DNA from 4 places in the Pseudoalteromonas sp. SW0106-04 genome. Region 4 is predicted to be linked to each of the others. Evidence: predicted binding sites of a transcription regulator. Region 4 holds the regulator's gene; each other region holds the start of a gene.
The links. The regulator sigma-54, encoded in region 4, starts transcription at its own class of promoters, with help from an activator protein. The targets are predictions, from matches to a motif close to GTTGGCACGNNNNTNGNNT.
Positions count from the first base shown of each region.

Region 1: W04_RS06555 (LiaF domain-containing protein) is a predicted target of sigma-54. The motif match lies at 1,847-1,865, and genes of this name have one in related genera.
Region 2: W04_RS12470 (YggN family protein) is a predicted target of sigma-54. The motif match lies at 2,213-2,231, and genes of this name have one in related genera.
Region 3: W04_RS09225 (DUF3192 domain-containing protein) is a predicted target of sigma-54. The motif match lies at 1,716-1,734, and genes of this name have one in related genera.

Region 1 is NZ_BCAI01000004.1:44,017-48,146, forward strand. It holds gene W04_RS06540 (hypothetical protein) at 1-13, shown strand, start outside; gene W04_RS06545 (hypothetical protein) at 31-417, opposite strand; gene W04_RS06550 (GGDEF domain-containing protein) at 493-1,662, opposite strand; gene W04_RS06555 (LiaF domain-containing protein) at 1,897-2,592, shown strand; gene W04_RS06560 (sigma-54-dependent Fis family transcriptional regulator) at 2,631-3,971, opposite strand.
Region 2 is NZ_BCAI01000010.1:112,771-116,900, forward strand. It holds gene W04_RS12465 (PLP-dependent aminotransferase family protein) at 1-1,373, shown strand, start outside; gene W04_RS12470 (YggN family protein) at 1,383-2,174, opposite strand; gene W04_RS12475 (PA3496 family putative envelope integrity protein) at 2,515-2,703, shown strand; gene W04_RS12480 (AzlD domain-containing protein) at 2,737-3,036, opposite strand; gene W04_RS12485 (AzlC family ABC transporter permease) at 3,036-3,752, opposite strand; gene W04_RS12490 (cytochrome b/b6 domain-containing protein) at 3,835-4,130, shown strand, end outside.
Region 3 is NZ_BCAI01000006.1:192,065-196,194, forward strand. It holds gene W04_RS09210 (SO_0444 family Cu/Zn efflux transporter) at 1-130, opposite strand, end outside; gene zntR (Zn(2+)-responsive transcriptional regulator) at 114-527, opposite strand; gene W04_RS09220 (D-2-hydroxyacid dehydrogenase) at 692-1,636, shown strand; gene W04_RS09225 (DUF3192 domain-containing protein) at 1,776-2,153, shown strand; gene W04_RS09230 (diguanylate cyclase) at 2,185-3,087, opposite strand; partial or broken gene W04_RS09235 (PhoH family protein) at 3,523-3,771, opposite strand; gene W04_RS09240 (IS256 family transposase) at 3,977-4,130, opposite strand, start outside.
Region 4 is NZ_BCAI01000002.1:304,403-308,532, reverse strand. It holds gene rapZ (RNase adapter RapZ) at 1-22, opposite strand, end outside; gene ptsN (PTS IIA-like nitrogen regulatory protein PtsN) at 89-535, opposite strand; gene hpf (ribosome hibernation promoting factor) at 537-824, opposite strand; gene W04_RS04080 (RNA polymerase factor sigma-54) at 850-2,346, opposite strand; gene lptB (LPS export ABC transporter ATP-binding protein) at 2,371-3,096, opposite strand; gene lptA (lipopolysaccharide transport periplasmic protein LptA) at 3,096-3,620, opposite strand; gene lptC (LPS export ABC transporter periplasmic protein LptC) at 3,610-4,130, opposite strand, start outside.

The DNA of each region.
Region 1 (4,130 bases), on a different contig from region 4:
ACATTCAAAGTGAGGCAATACCCCGTTGCTTTAGACTACTAATTCAGCCTGAATGTGGCGTATTAAATTATTGACCCAATTGACATACTGGCGATGGATTTTCTTGCCATCGTATCTCAAATTGACAGAGTCAACATACTCTACCGAAAACTGGCTCGGGGTATAATTAATATCAACCGTCAACTGATGAGTGCGAATATTGAGCACCGCAGCAACGACCCCTTCGCTTTTAGCTGCACACTGCCAGCCGAGCTGTAGGCATGCTTTGATAATGGCTTTTTCAATATCCTTATCACTGTGGTTTTGGCTCTGAGCCATAGGGATGGCATTATAAGGAAAGTCTCGCACTGGCACTGTGGTTTTGCAGGCACTCAGGGTGAATAAGGCCACCAAGGCAATGACAAGGGTGTGACGCATTTACTGATCTCCGTGTAAAAGCGTTATTGTCTCTTAAAAGTTATTATTACTCAAACCCTTGTATGTCGGTTTGTGTTAGCCAGTAGAAGCCGTGGTGGTGTCGCTATGATGGGTTTCAACCAAGCAGTTACGGCCACGGCTTTTTGCCTCGTAAAGGCCTTTATCCGCTTCAATCAGCATCTTTTTAATATCAAAATGGCCACTTTCTCGGCAAGTGACGCCGATGCTAATGCTCAGCGGCAGGCGCTGATGGTGCCAATAAAATGAGCCCTCGGCAATGGCCTTACGTAAGCGATCGCCCACTTTGAGCGCCGTGCGTTGATGGGTATTGGCTAAAATCACAGCGAATTCCTCTCCGCCAATACGCGCAGCTAAATCATCTTCTCTGAGTTGCTCGCGAATGCGCTGACTCACCCATTGCAACGCAGCGTCTCCGCCATCGTGACCAAACTGATCATTGACCTTCTTAAAGTAATCCAAATCTATCATCATGACTGCAAGTGGCTGCTGCTTAGCAATACACAGCGCGAGTCGTTTTTCGCCTTCATAGAAAAACGCACGACGATTGTACAAGTTTGTGAGTGGGTCGAAATTAGCTAAGTTAGTGAGTTTAGCTTCTGAGCGTATGAAAAAAAGCATCGGAAACACCAGTGCCGTGCACGTGGTCAGTAGTAAGTGAACAGCAAGAACTAACTGTTTGGTCCAAGGTGGTAATGATTGCTCCCAGTGCAACAAATTGGTAAGCAACAGGCCCGTTTGAACCAACATTACCAGCGCATGCAAGGTGACGAGAACAAGCAAAGTGGCGGCATATATATTGCCTTTGGTTGTTGTTCTAATAGCCGCTGCAGCGGCAAAGAATAGTGTGGCAATAGCCATAGAGGTGTACATCTGCCCCCACAGTGGTTGGTGGTGCAACAACGCCAGTAACAACGCACTGAAACCCAGAATAAAATAGATAAACAACGGGTTATGGTGTTTTGAAGAGCTGTACCAGAGTATACCTCTTAGCACCAGCAATGGCGCTGTTATCATCAATAGTTGGGCGCTGTAATGGGTCAGTACCGGTAAGTCGATAAACACACGCAGAGTCGCGCTTATTTCAGCTAAACTAAATACCAGACAAGATAATCCCCAATACAAAAAGCTTCGTTGCGCACGTTGGTAAAACACCAACAACAAAAAGACGCCAATAAAGGCGTTGAGTAAAGTCGATACCACTATCAATGTTGGTAGATGTAACATGGCACTCGGGATGTTGGGGAGACACTTGAAGTTTAGTTCACCTACTTGGCGTCGCAACCCGCGCCATGGGGAGTTTCTCAGTAAAGATAATTAAAATATCGTTAATTAAGCGTAAATATGGTGGTTTTGACGAATGCGGTGAACTGGCTTAATCTCCACCTGACTGAAACTAAAGGAATTAATATTTGGCACTGATTTTGCTTAGGTAAGCAAAACGACAACAGGAGTGTGAACATGAGTGTTCCTTTAAAGGACAGGCCGTTAGCGCAAGTAAAAGAAGAGATCATCGATCAGCTAATTTTAAATTACAGTCATGGTGAAATTTCAGCGCAGGCGTTTGAACGTCGCCTTGATCAAGCCTATGACTGCAGCTGCCAAGAGCAACTAGCAACATTAGTAGCTGATCTGCCGCTGCACAGCGACCCACGCTACAACAGCGAGAAGGCGGCACGTATGCGCACTCCTTTCACGCAAAGTAGCGAACAGGTTAATGGTGAGAAAATTACCGCCATATTAAGCTCGGACCAACGCAGCGGTGAATGGGTTGTCCCTAAAGAAATTCATCTAAACAACTATTTGGGAAGCATTGAATTAGACTTTACCAACGCTATCTTTTCTCACCCTGAAGTACACATTTACGTTAATTGTATTTTGGGCAGTGATGAAATTGTGGTGCCAGAGAGTGTAGATGTGCAAACTCAGACCACCAATATCATGGGGTCACTGGTTAATAAGCGGGTCTCACTTGGGCCGCGATACGAAGATAAACAGCGACCGCGCATTATTATCCATGGGCGTATTATTCTCGGGAGTGTGGAAGTCAGTATTAAGCGAACGATGAAAGAGAAATTAAAGGCCTTTGCCTTTGATTTACGTGATTTATTTGATGGCCGAGAGCAGGGTAAAAGCCGTAACCGATATGATGGCTAGAATGTCGGGGCTTGTTCATAGCAAGCCCCGTAAACTGATTAGTCCTGAGAGTACTTTTCTAGTTTGTTGTAAAGTGTTTTCACACTAACACCTAGTTGTTCAGCGGTGTCCGTTTTGTTGCCGGCGTTCTCTTCCAAGTTTTTCAAAATTGCCGCTTTTTCCAACTCTTCCAAGGAAACTCCAGTAGGAATATCGACGCTGTTGCTGTCGCTTTTACTTACTGATTCACCCAATGAAAGGTGCTCAGCTTTGATTACGTCATCGGCCAAGATCATCGCTCGTTCAATGGTGTGTTTTAGCTCCCGTACGTTGCCTGGCCAGTTATAAGCAGCAATGCGGCTAAGTGCATCGGTAGCGATACGTTTGTGGCTCAATTCTTGGGCATTACGGTAGGCAAGGAAGTGCTCAGCGAGGCCGGTGATGTCATTGCCTCGATCGCGCAGTGGTGGCACCCGAATAGGGAAGTGCGCTAAGCGGAAGTATAAATCCTCACGGAAAATGCCATCATCAATGGCTTGTTGCGGGTTACGGTTGGTTGCACAAACAATACGCACATCAGCATGTTTCACTTGTTGACTGCCTACGGCGCGATACTCTCCGCTTTCGAGCACGCGCAGTAACTTAACTTGTTGCTCTAATGGCATCTCTGTTACTTCGTCTAAAAACAGCGTACCGCCTTTGGCTTGATCGAAGACCCCTTGGTGGTCGCGGTGTGCACCTGTAAATGCGCCTTTCACATGACCAAATAACTCGCTATCAATGAGCTCTGGGGAAAGCGCACCACAGTTTATCGCAACAAAAGGTGCTTGTGGCTTATCGCCAGCAATATGAACGGTGTTGGCAACGAGTTCTTTACCTACGCCACTTTCGCCAATAATCATCACGTTAGCATCAGTGCGTGCGACCTTACGAATAGTGCGATACAACTTGTGCATAGATTTTGAAGAGCCGACTAATAAACCAAATTGGTCAAGGTCGCTGGACTCAACGGCTTTACTTGATTGACCAGCTTCACCAAACAGTTCGTAGCTGTCTTGCAGGGTTTCGCTAATTAGCTCTAAATCATATGGAGCGCGATAATGGAACCCAGCACCATCGCGCATCAACTTATCAAGATACGGGTTTGGCTTGCCTTTGCTTAAAAACAAAAACTCAACATGCGACAGAGCGTCAGTTTCGCACAATGTAGTATAATTCTGTTCAGTGAACTCTTCGATTTCGACTAGTGCAATGTCACAACCTGAATGGGCAACTTGCGCTTCCCACGGCTCAAACTCGTTTGCGTAGACCAGCTGAAATTTCTTTAATACGTCTAGCTTTGCCAGCTTCGAGACCAGCTCGGGATCGCTGAGTTGTACAAACATTTTAACCTGGCGCATGTGCGACTCTCCTTCAAAGAGTTGTAAAAATAACAAGTCAGCGGGTAGATGTTACTCGGGTTCAGCGAGAAGATCCTTCTAACCTTCTGAATTATAATAAAATAAATAATGGTATATGAATTGCAAGTGAACTAAGTACATCAGCGACCATAGGAGTAT
Region 2 (4,130 bases), on a different contig from region 4:
AGCAACACGGCACCTTAAATGCAGGGGAAAAACTTCCCTCGCTGCGGGCCATGGCGCAGAAACTCTCGGTTAGCATTCCCACGGTACAGCAAGCGTATCAGGAGTTAGAACGTCAAGGGGTGGTTAGCGCCCGGGAAAAGTCTGGGTTTTACTTAAATGCGGCGGTGCTCCCGTGTAGCCAGCCTAAACGTTCACGACTGGCGCGCTCGCCCGTGGCAGTTAACAAGCAGGCATTAATTGAACAGGTTTTCGATGGTTTACATCAGCCCGGTGTGATCCCGCTGGGGATCGCCAACCCGGTGGCGGTGAGTGCCACCGATAAAGTACTGAGCCGAACTATGCGCAAGGTAATGAACGCAGCCGGCGACCAAGCGATTAACTATGGCCCACTGGACGGCTTTGCACCGCTAAAAAAAGAGATCATCGGTCGATATTTAGATTTTGCCATCGGTGTGAATAGTGACGAGCTCGTTATTACCAATGGCGCGCAAGAAGCATTAAACATTGCGCTGCAATGCGTTACGCAAATGGGTGATATTGTCGCTATCGAATCGCCCTGTTACTTCGGCATCATTGAGATGATTGAAAGTTTGGGGCTGAAAGCCATAGAGATCCCAATGTGCCCGGAAGAAGGTGTCTGTGCAGATGATTTGGCGCGTGCCTTCGCAGAGCACGACATCAAAGCCTGTATTTTCTCTACTACAATTAGCAACCCCTTGGGCTCGCAAATGTCCGATGAGCGCCGCCAGCAACTGGTGCGCATGATTGAGGAACGAGGGGCGGTGCTTATTGAGGATGATGTGTATGGTGAATTGGCGTATGAACATAGTCATGCTAAACCGGCGCAATACTTTTCTCGCAAAGGGCAAGTGATCACCTGCTCGTCGCTGTCTAAAACAGCGGCGCCGAGTTATCGCGTAGGATGGATGATTGCTGGTAAGTATGCAGCGCAAGCGCGACGCTTAAAACGGGCGATTAGCTGTTCATCATCATTGATGAATCAGTGGACCCTGTACGAGTTTATGAGTAGTGGCGATTACGACAAAAACTTACGTACACTACGCCAGCGCCTAGCCTTGAACAAGGAGCGCATGCGGGCGCTGGTGTTACAGCATTTTCCGGAAAAAACGCGGATGACTAATCCCAAGGGCGGCTGTGTCTTGTGGCTGCAGTTACCAAGCCAATACGATGTGATTGAACTTTTTCATTTGGCGTTGGACGCGGGGATCAGCATTACACCGGGCTCAATATTTAGCGCTACCGATAAATACCGTCAATGTGTGCGCCTGAGTTATGGTATTCCTTGGAGCGATAAAGTGGAAGTGGCAGTAGCGCGGTTGGGAACGCTCTGCCAGCAAGTGCGAAAGGGATGATTATTCCGACTATTTAGTAATTAGAAGCTGGAAGTCACTTAGTTCTGGGACCATGCTCACCAGTTGGGCCTCTTGCTCTGCCAACTCTGAGAATGATTGGCACAGGGCATCTGCGCGCTGCTCGATATTGGCGGCTTGAAGCTCAACACGCTGTTCAATTTGCTCGCCCATTCTTTCCATCCGCTGCTCGAACTCGTCCATGTCGCCACCTGAGCTGACCATTTGCGAACCCAAGGCCATCAGCACGCTGCCTATTGATTGCACCATTGCCTGCTCAACGGCTTGTTCAAAGTTTTCATCGAATTGTTGCTCAATATCGTCTCCTAGCTCATCAAAGCTTTGTTTGCCCATCACAAACTCGCCATTTTGATAAAAGCTATGCTCGATATTGTTGCCAATATTATCTACGACCTGCTGTAACGCGTCATTATGCTCAATGCCAAATGCTGTACTTACTTCCTCAATGGCCACACCGGCTATTTTCACGCCATCAAGGGCAATCTGAGCAACTTCAGGGACGTAACTACGCAGTTGCTGAGAGTAATTATCCAGTGCTTGCTGCTGAGCTGCAGTCAGAGGCATAACTTCACCATCAACGAGCAGCTGCTGACCATCGTAGACCATGTGTTGATTATCGACATTGGTGATTTGTATGCGTTCAGGGTTGATACGAATATCACTTTTAAACTCAATATCGCACTGTTGTGAACCAAATGAGAGGTTATCTGGCTTTTGCTCGTGTGCCAGTGCGCTTGTGGTTACCGTCATGGATGCAAAAAGAAGGGCTGCTGTCGTTTTCATTGTCATTATTCCCGTTGATTGTTGTTACGAGAGATACATTACAAATTCGGTGCCAAAATTATTACTCCATAATAAACAATAGGTTATGAATTTATGGTGAGCTGGCTTTTGCTAGAGATTTAAAAAAAAGCTAACTTTTAGTCGTTTTTAACAAGGTGTTAGTGAAAGTCGCACATTGATGATCATCGTCAATAAAAGATATTTGTTGAAACGATAAAAAAATCTCACTTTCCAGTTTTGCCATTTGCAGCTATTTATTCATTTTAAGGGCGTAGGCTCTTGGTCGTGGTGAAGCTAAGCTTGAGCCACGCACAATGATTGTAATTAACTGGAGTGTATTGTGGGTAAAACATATTCCTATGATGCGTTAGATGACGAATTTGTTGAAGATGAATACGAAGCGATGGGGCGTAACCAACATGACCGTCGTAAGCGCAAGGTCAAAAAGAAGCTCGATGATTATCTAGAGCAGCGTAAGCTGCGGAAAAATCTCGGCTACGATGATTTTGACGATTACCTCAACGAGTAAAGTTAGGAAGGGGCGAAAGCCCCTTTTTTGTTTTCAGCGCAGCAGAAAATAAGCAGCCATCCCTACTAAGGTGGTGAGATAGATACTTTTACTGCGATAGGCAACAATAATGGCTAGCACGGCGGCCAGTAAATAAGGATTGCGATAACTAATATGCCACTGCCCCTCAGGAAGGAGGACAATGGGCACCCAAATAGCGGTCAGTACCGCCGGCGCACTGAAGCTTAAAAAGCGCTGCAATTTGGGCCCGACCCGAAAGGGTAAGGCGCGATGTAAAAACAGGTAACGGCTGGCAAAGGTGATACATGCCATAAGCACTATGGTCGTCAGTATCATTGGCTACCCTTACTGACCATGTAGCCCATCGTCATACCACTTAGGGCGCTAAGTACCAACCAGAGTTCCAGCCCCCAAGCCTTGAAAGTGGCGGCGCAAACCCCGGTGATCACTACGCAGGCCAAGGTTGCTTTGTTTTTTATGGTGGGCACAACTAAGGCAATAAAAGTGGTGGCGATGGCAAAGTCTAAGCCTAAATTAGTTAAATCGGGTAATAGCTGGCCTGCCAAGATGCCCAATAGAGTCCATATATTCCAGGCCACATAAAAGCTAAAGCCAGCGCTGAGCGCATAAATAAGGCGTGTTTTCGTTTGATATGCCTTGCGGTGGTGGGAAAAGGCGAATAGCTCGTCGGTTAACACGAAGCTGACGGGCAAGCGCCAGCGCAGCGGTTGGCTAATCACCTTCTGGCGTACTGCCAGACCATACAGAAAATGGCGAGAGCTAATAATGAAGGTCGTAAACAGCAGTGTCAGCAGTGGCGTATGATCGGCGATAAGCTCGATGGCCACTAGCTGCGCCGAGCCGGCAAAGACCAATAACGACATCAATTGTGTTTCCCAGGCACTGAAGCCGTTTTGCATCGCCAACGAGCCACATAATAGCCCCCAAGGTAAAACCGCTAAGTTTAGCGGCAACATATCGAGCTGACCTTTGATAAAGGCCAGTCGATGTAAGCGGGTTCGGTTTTTAGCGTTTGTAACAGCAGACATAAGCAAAGTTTTTTACGATCAAGCACGCAGCATGACACAGAGTTTGGCATAATCGCAATATTGCCAAGTTAAGGAGTCAAAAATGAAAGTTTGGGATGGGTTTATACGCTTTTTTCATTGGAGTTTAGTGCTGTGTATTGCTGGCCTCTATTTCTCTGCGGAGGAGGGGGCGATGGAATTACACTTTGTGCTCGCCTACATTACCTTAGCATTGCTTGCAACTCGTTTGTTATGGGGGCTTTTTGGTAGCGAAAGTGCCCGTTTGCGCAAGTTATTACACTCACCCAAAGCCGTGTTTAGGGCGCTAAGACAAAGCGAACAAGTGGCCGGGCATAATGCGGCGGGCAGCTACATGGTGTTGCTATTTTTTGCACTGTT
Region 3 (4,130 bases), on a different contig from region 4:
CTTTACCAAGGTGGCGTTGCAAAAAGTTAGCAGGAAGGTATACATTGATGAGCCCAGCTAAAAACAGCCCCAGCATCAGCCAAGGTGCAGATAGCACAAACAGTTGCCAAAAATTAGTGAGTAAGTCCATCAACGTCCTCCAATGCGGTCAAAATTGAACAATGCTCTGCCGGTAATTCTGTGCCACAACACTGCTCGGCTAATTGTGAAAGAGAGGCATAAAAGCGTTGCAACTCAGCGATACGCTCTGCCACAAGTGCCTTTTTACGCAGCGTAAGTTGCTTCACTTCATGACAGCTATGCTGCTGTTTCTCAAAGTTAATCTTCAATAACTCAGAGATTTCTTGCAAACTAAAGCCGACGTCTTTAGCGCGACGAATAAAGTTTAATTGTGCTAAATGGGCGTGCGTATAATCCCGGTATCCTGCTGCAGTGCGATTAGGCGGCTGTAATAGCCCTTGCTGTTCGTAGTAACGAAGCGTATCGGGACTCATGTCCACCTTTTTTGCTAACTCTGAAATTCGCATTAGTTTTTCTCGCAGTTATTTAACTGTCACTGATTTTAGACCTTAGTGTTAACTCCAAGGTCAATATTTTTTTTGCGTCCGCCAAGTCACCATGAAAGACTAGTGCTAAACCACCGTATTTTAACGCCTACTTTGTCTAACTGGCGAAACGAGAGAAGAGAGTTATGAACATAGTACTACTTGATGCAAAAACTTTAGGTGACAATAGCTTAGCCCCACTGGAGCAACTCGGAGACTTCCATTCTCATGAGCTAACTGAGCCACAGTCCGTTGTTACTCGTTGCCAAGATGCCGAGGTTATTGTTAGCAACAAAGTAGTGATAAATGCTGAACACATGCAATCGCTACCCAAGCTTAAATTGATTTGCGTTGCTGCTACCGGCACCAACAATATCGACTTACAAGCCGCTGCCAAGCAAGGCATCACAGTATGTAATGTTGCTGGCTACTCTACCGCCTCAGTGGTACAACACACCTTCGCCCTACTCAACGCCTTATTAGGTAACATTCATCGCTACATTAATGACTGCCATCACGGTGCTTGGCAACAAAGTGATATGTTTTGTCGCTTGGATTATGCCATTGAGGAGCTTGCCGATAAAACCCTTGCTATCATCGGCTATGGCGAGTTAGGTCAGGCGGTGGCGCGCGTCGCAGAAGCCTTCGCTATGAAGGTCATTGTTGCGGAGCGTAAAGGACAGCCAGTACGAGAAGGACGGGTTAGCTTTGCACAAGCACTGCAAAACGCTGATGTGGTCTCTATTCATAGCCCTTTAACGCCACAGACTCAGCACCTATTTAACGCCGACGCATTCGCTTTAATGAAACCAAGTGCAGTGCTCATCAATACAGCTCGTGGCCCTATTATTGATGAACAAGCGCTCGTTGCGGCCCTAGAGCAAGGTGATATAGCCGGTGCGGCGTTAGATGTGCTTACACGTGAGCCTGCCACCGCAGATAATCCATTAATTGCCTATCAAGGCCATAACTTATTGTTAACGCCACACATTGCTTGGGCCTCTCGCCAAGCCCGCGACCGCCTCATTGAACAATTGGCGAAAAATATTATTGGGTTTGCCAATGGTGAAATCCGCAACCAGGTTAGTTAGATTCACTAAACTATGGGTTTCTAGGCCTAAGAGACACCTTGATAATTTAATAACCTAATGATAATAAAGACAAATAAATATTGGCATTAAATTTGTTATCTTACCTAGGTGTTAACAATACTTAATAACGGATATAACAATGAAAAAAACACTTATTGCCGCTTTAGTCGCCCTTCCTTTACTGGGAGGCTGTGTTGTTTCAGTGAATGATGGCGATGCTGATGCTCGTTGGGCTGGCAGTGATTGGCAGCAGCAACAAAAAGACAACCGCACATATATTGCTGACTTGCAGCTAGGTACGGGGTTTGCGCTGGTGAAAAATTCTTTGGGAACGCCAGATTTCAGTGAATCGTTCCGTCATCAACAAGACAACTACCAAGTGTTATTTTACGCCACGCAAAGTAAAAAGTCTGATGGCAAAATCTCAAAGGACGAATGCACTCCTTTGGTTTTTGCTGACGGCGCCTTAGTCAGTGTAGGTGACAGCGCCTACCAAGCGCTTATCAATAAGCTATAAACGTTCAGCCACCCACAGGGGTGGCTCTTTTTTATGCGAAAAATACAATGGTGTTACGCCCTTGTTGCTTCGCTTTATAAAGACCCTTGTCAGCGCGCTCAATAAGCTGTGATTCCGATTGCGCGTCACCAAAACCTGGATAGGTGGACACCCCTATACTGAGAGTGACATGGTCAGCAACAGGCGAGTCTATATGCGCCACGTTAAGCTCTTCTATAACGCGTTTTAGCTTTTGTGCCAACGCCATGGCTGTCCCCTCTTCACTCCCTGGCAGCACAGCAGCAAATTCTTCACCGCCATAGCGAGCGACGAAGTCACTACCGCGTTGACAATTGGCCACCAAGGTTGAAGCCACTTTCTTCAAACACTCATCACCGCGTTGGTGGCCATAGTGATCGTTGTAGCGTTTAAAAAAGTCAATATCGATGAGCACCACAGACAACGGCAGCCCAGCGCGGACACTACGCCGCCACTCCCGCGAGAGCTGTTCATCAAAATAGCGGCGATTGGGGATTTCGGTTAAGCCATCGATACTGACCAGCATCTCTAACAGGTCGTTCTTTTGCTTGATAGTCAGCTGGTTTTTAACGCGCGCGCGCACTATGGCACTACCAAAGGGTTTGGTTATGTAGTCCATGGCTCCGAGCTCAAGGCCTTTAGCTTCATCAACGAGAGAATCATTGGCGGAAATGATAATGACAGGAATAGGCTGTGTGCGCTCATCATGCTTAAGCTTACGCAGCGCTTCGTAACCATCCATACCGGGCATGACGATGTCCAGCAAGATCAGATCAACACTGTTAGTCGCTAACCACTCAAACATGGCCTCAGCACTTTCTACACAAATTACGTTGTGCTTGGGGCTCAGTGTTTTTTCCAAAATCACTCTACTTAACTCGTCATCATCGACAACAAGAATGCGCGCTGGCCTCATTTATTTGCCCTAGTTTGTCTAAACCGCTCACAAAACCAATGATAAAGTATGATTTTAATCACGTATAATCCGCTATTTAACGTATTTACCCAGTTTAGACATAAATACCTAACAATTCACTGAATATATGGCAGAAATTAGGGTCTGTTGACCTTTCAAGTTCGTTTTTGCAGCAGTTTGATTGGGTTTTATACAAGGCAGAGGCTGCGTGGCATAGTTATTCTATGTGAGCCAGCCGATAACACAGTAGAAAAGCCAATCAAGCGCTGCCGAACGATTCTTTTGAGCGCACTTTTCTCATTGTTGCTCGATATTCGCTTAGATTACTAGACCACACATCGAGCGCCGCGATAAAAGCACGCTCAAACAGAACAAAAATAGAACAGCAAAGATCAACAGACCCTAGCCACATACACAGTGAATTAGCTTGTATGCTTAGAGATTTTCTTCAGCAAATGAAGCAAGGCGACTGCGCACCACACCGTTTAGATTTACGGTGGCACTGCCCTCGAAATGCTTAAAGCGCTCAACGATATAGGTCAAACCCGATGTCACTGGGGTCAGATAGTTACTGTCTATTTGCGCCAGATTCCCCGAACAAATCAATTTAGTGCCCGCCCCGCAGCGCGTGATGATCGTTTTCAACTGTGAGGCTGTTAAATTCTGACTCTCATCAAGCAACACCCTCGAACTGTTACCATACTATCATACCCTAAAGAAACTTGAACCAAAAAGCTTTTACAAACATACTGTCGTTCAGAGGTGATCGAAAATGATAATGCTAAATACAACAAAAACTAAAATAATAAAAACATCAGTCAACGCTGGAAAAGGGTTGTCTTTTCACCTAGATAGAGACTGTAAGAACTTCTGTGTAAGTGGCTGTTAATCATAGTGATACACGGTCACTGTACATAATCATAAACTGACTCATGGCCGCTTTCCAGTCTCTAATTGGCATTGTCCATTTCTTCGATATCTGGTGAAGCGCCAGATACAGTATTTTCATCACTGAGTCGTCAGTCGGGAACGACCGTCTGGTC
Region 4 (4,130 bases):
CACTGACAATGATAAGTTCCATCCGACAACTCCTTGTTTTACCCCAAGACGCACATTTAAACCACACCATGAATCAATACGGCGCGCATTAGTCGGCGATCAATTGATAAAGCTCTTGATCGCTGCTGGCCGAGCGCAGTTGTTTACACAGTTGTTTGTCTTTTAGTTTATCAGCAATTGTCGCTAAGGTCTTCAGGTGTTGTTCAGTCTCATTGGCCGGCACTAAAAGTGCGACAAAGATATCCACTGGACGGTTATCAATGGCATCAAAGTTAATGGCTTCGCGATTGGTTACAACAATGGCAATCGTACTGTCGATACCATCGAGACGGCCATGTGGAATAGCAACGCCTTTGCCGATGCCAGTACTGCCCAGCTTTTCGCGGGTTAGCAAAGCATCAAGTACCGATTGCTCGCTGAGGTGAGGACTGTGCTGATGAGCCACCTGAGAGAGGTACTCCAGCATTCTTTTTTTGCTATTAAAAAGGACCGCAGCTTTGCTGCAGTCCTTGGTAAAGAGTGAATCTAGGTTCATGTTAGTGACGAGATAATTTCTCTTTATGTTTAATCACTTGACGGTCGAGCTTATCAATTAAGCCGTCGATCGCCGCATACATATCCTGGTGCTCTGCGGTTGCGAACAGTTCACCACCGTTAACGTGAAGAGTAGCTTCTGCTTTTTGTGTTAGTTTTTCAATATCAAGAATGACATGCACATTATTTATATGGTCAAAGTGACGCTCTAATTTTGCAAATTTGCTATTCACATAGTTGCGAAGAGAGTCAGTGATTTCTACGTGACGACCGGTAAGATTTAATTGCATAAGCATTTTCCTTCTTGTCTAACGTCTATATCAAACTTTTACGCTGATTTGACGGTGGAATGGCTAGCGATTCACGATATTTAGCAATCGTGCGCCGAGCCACTTTAATTCCTTGCTCGGCTAGTACGTCGGCAATCTTGCTATCACTCAACGGTTTAGCAGGATTCTCCGCAGCTACTAGCTTTTTGATCAATGCTCGAATCGCTGTGGACGAGCATTCACCTCCGTTTTCGGTTGTAACATGGCTGGAGAAAAAGTACTTCAGCTCAAAAATACCCCGTGGTGTATGCATATACTTTTGGGTGGTCACACGGGAAATCGTTGACTCATGCATTTCCACCATTTCGGCAACGTCATTAAGCACCATTGGCTTCATTGCCTCTTCACCATGTTCAAAGAATGCCTGTTGTTGTTGAACAATGCAATTAGTTACTTTAAGTAGCGTATCATTGCGTTGTTCCAAGCTCTTTATAAACCATTTCGCTTCTTGTAAATGCGAGCGAATAAATTGACTATCACTTTGCGACTTACAGCTTCGCGACATTGATGCATAGTGATCGTTAACGCGGATCTTAGGCATACTATCTGGGTTTAATTCAACCACCCAGCGGCCTTTAACTTTCTTCACTGATACATCTGGAATCACATACTCTGACTGCTCTCGCACAATCGTGGCTGCAGGAGTCGGATTTAAACTGTGTATCAGTGTCATCACCTCTTTTAACTGCGCTTCTTTAAGCTTAGTCTTTTTCATCAAGGTGCGATAGTCACGACTACCAAGCAAATCAATATAGTTACAAACTACCTCTTTGGTCTCTTCAAGCCAAGGGGTTTGTGGGTCAAATTGCTTGAGCTGGATCAACAAGCACTCTTGTAAAGAACGCGCACCAATTCCTACTGGATCAAAGAGTTGGATACGCTTAAGAACGGCTTCAATTTCATCAAGCTCGATACCATCGTCTTGTTCATCATGATTCAAGCTTTCCAGCAGATCTTCACAACTGACTGTTAAAATGCCGTTGTCATTGATGGCTTCAATGATGGCTGTGGCGATGGCCTCGTCGGTGGCACTAAAAGGTGTTAATTGCAGCTGCCACATTAAATAATCGTGTAACGACTCGGTGGTTTCGCCTTGGTAGATAGACTCATCTTCTGGCATAGGCCCAGAGGAGGCAACGGGAGCCGCACTAATATACTCATCCCAAGACACATCCATGGGCAAGTCTTCACTGATGGACTCGTTGTTCATGGCATCAGCACTTTCAACTTCATCCTTACTGGCGCTGGCCGTCTCGGCGGTATCGTTATTTTGGTTGTCGGACGTCGACTCTTTTTGCTCTTGGTTGTCGTTATTGTCGGCGTAATTGTCTTCTTCAACTTCAAGTAATGGGTTGGCGTCCAACGCCTCTTGAATTTCTTGTTGGAGATCCAAAGTACTGAGCTGCAACAGGCGAATCGCTTGCTGCAATTGTGGGGTCATTGTTAATTGCTGGCCTAGGCGCAGCTGTAATGATTGCCTCATGTATCTCTAACAATCCTTTAATCGTTATAATCTAAACTGCTCACCCAAATAGACGTCGCGAACCGTTTGATCGGCAAGAACTTGCTCTGGAGTGCCAGAAGCAATGAGCTCGCCATGGGAAACAATGTATGCGGTTTCACATACGTCTAGGGTCTCTCGCACGTTGTGGTCGGTGATTAATACACCAATGCCACGATTGCGCAGATGCTCTATGATTTTCTTTATATCTAACACTGAAATAGGGTCGACACCAGCAAAAGGTTCATCCAACAAGATAAACTTGGGGTTTGCCGCCAATGCTCGCGCTATTTCTACCCGGCGACGTTCGCCACCAGATAACGCCATTCCTTGTGAGTCTCGAATGTGCTGTATATTAAACTCATCAAGTAGGCCCTCAAGCTCGCTTTCACGCTCTGCTTTGCTTAAGCCCTTGCGGGTTTCCAGGATGGCCATCAAATTTTGAAAAACTGTCAGCTTTCGAAAAATAGATGATTCTTGCGGTAAATAACCAATACCTAAGCGCGCACGAGAGTGCATCGGCATCAAGGTGATATCCTCATCATCAATACTGATGGTGCCTTTATCACTGGGTACCAAGCCAACTATCATGTAAAAAGTAGTTGTCTTACCGGCTCCATTAGGGCCGAGCAAGCCGACGATACTACCTGCTTGTACTTCTAAGCCCACACTTTTGACGACCTCCCGGCCTTTATAGCTTTTTGCTAATTTTTGTGCTTTAAGAGTCGCCATTATTGCTCTTTCTCCGGCGTATCGTCACTTTGTGGTGTTAATGTTGTGCGCACTCGTGTGCTGGAGTTTTCATCCTTTTCGGCGGTGATCAGCTGTTTGGCAATATCATAGCTTATGGTTTCGGCAACGATATGCTGGTCGGCCATGGCAATCTTAGCATCACCTTGAATTTTAAGGGTCTCAGAGGCGACGTCATAACGAATTTCCAGCGCCTGTGCAGAAATCTCAGTGCCATCTTCCATCACTTCGGTGTACACAGCTGGTGAGCCGGTGGCTACGAGCAATTGCTTGTTATCACCCAATTCTGGACGACGGTGAGCCTCAAGGCGGTCAGCTTTTATTTCCCGTTTGCCGTGAACAATATGCACGTTCTTATCAAAAATAGTGATATTTTCTTTGATCAGTGCTTGTTGTTTGTCGGCATCAATTAACACTTCCTTGGCGGTAATTTGCTCAGCAGTAGCGCTAGCAGAGCACAAGCCAATTGCGATGGATGTAATTAATGCACTGATTTTATTGGTCATAATATATTGTTCGCGTATGTTCTGTTAATTCAACTATCTCTGTATTGAGGTCTGCTTTCAAGCCTTGCCCGGTGATCTTCATATTCGGGCCACTTAATACTACAGCCTGCTCGGACTCCATGCGCTGGCTATCTATATCAACTTGAATGGCCTCAGCGCTGACCTTCTCAATCATCGCCCCTTCTTTTAAGTTGGTGGCGGTGACGTTATTTTCCAAGATCAAAATGTTGTTGTTGTATAAAGTTGCTTCATCGGCGTTTACCTGCCAATTTTCTGTTTCACCATATAAGGTAAATACCGGCTTGGTGAAATGCGTAAACCCGAGTTCTTGATACAGCTCCATTTCCTCAGCATAAACGGTGTGGCTTAACTTACCCTGATCGTTATAACTAGTCTGACTTAGCCCAGTTGCGATATAGTCGGGTGTGGCAATATGGTCTTGCTGAGCGACACCATCATCTGTCGACTTCATAAAATAAGGGTACCAAAGCCACGCCATCGCGACGATAA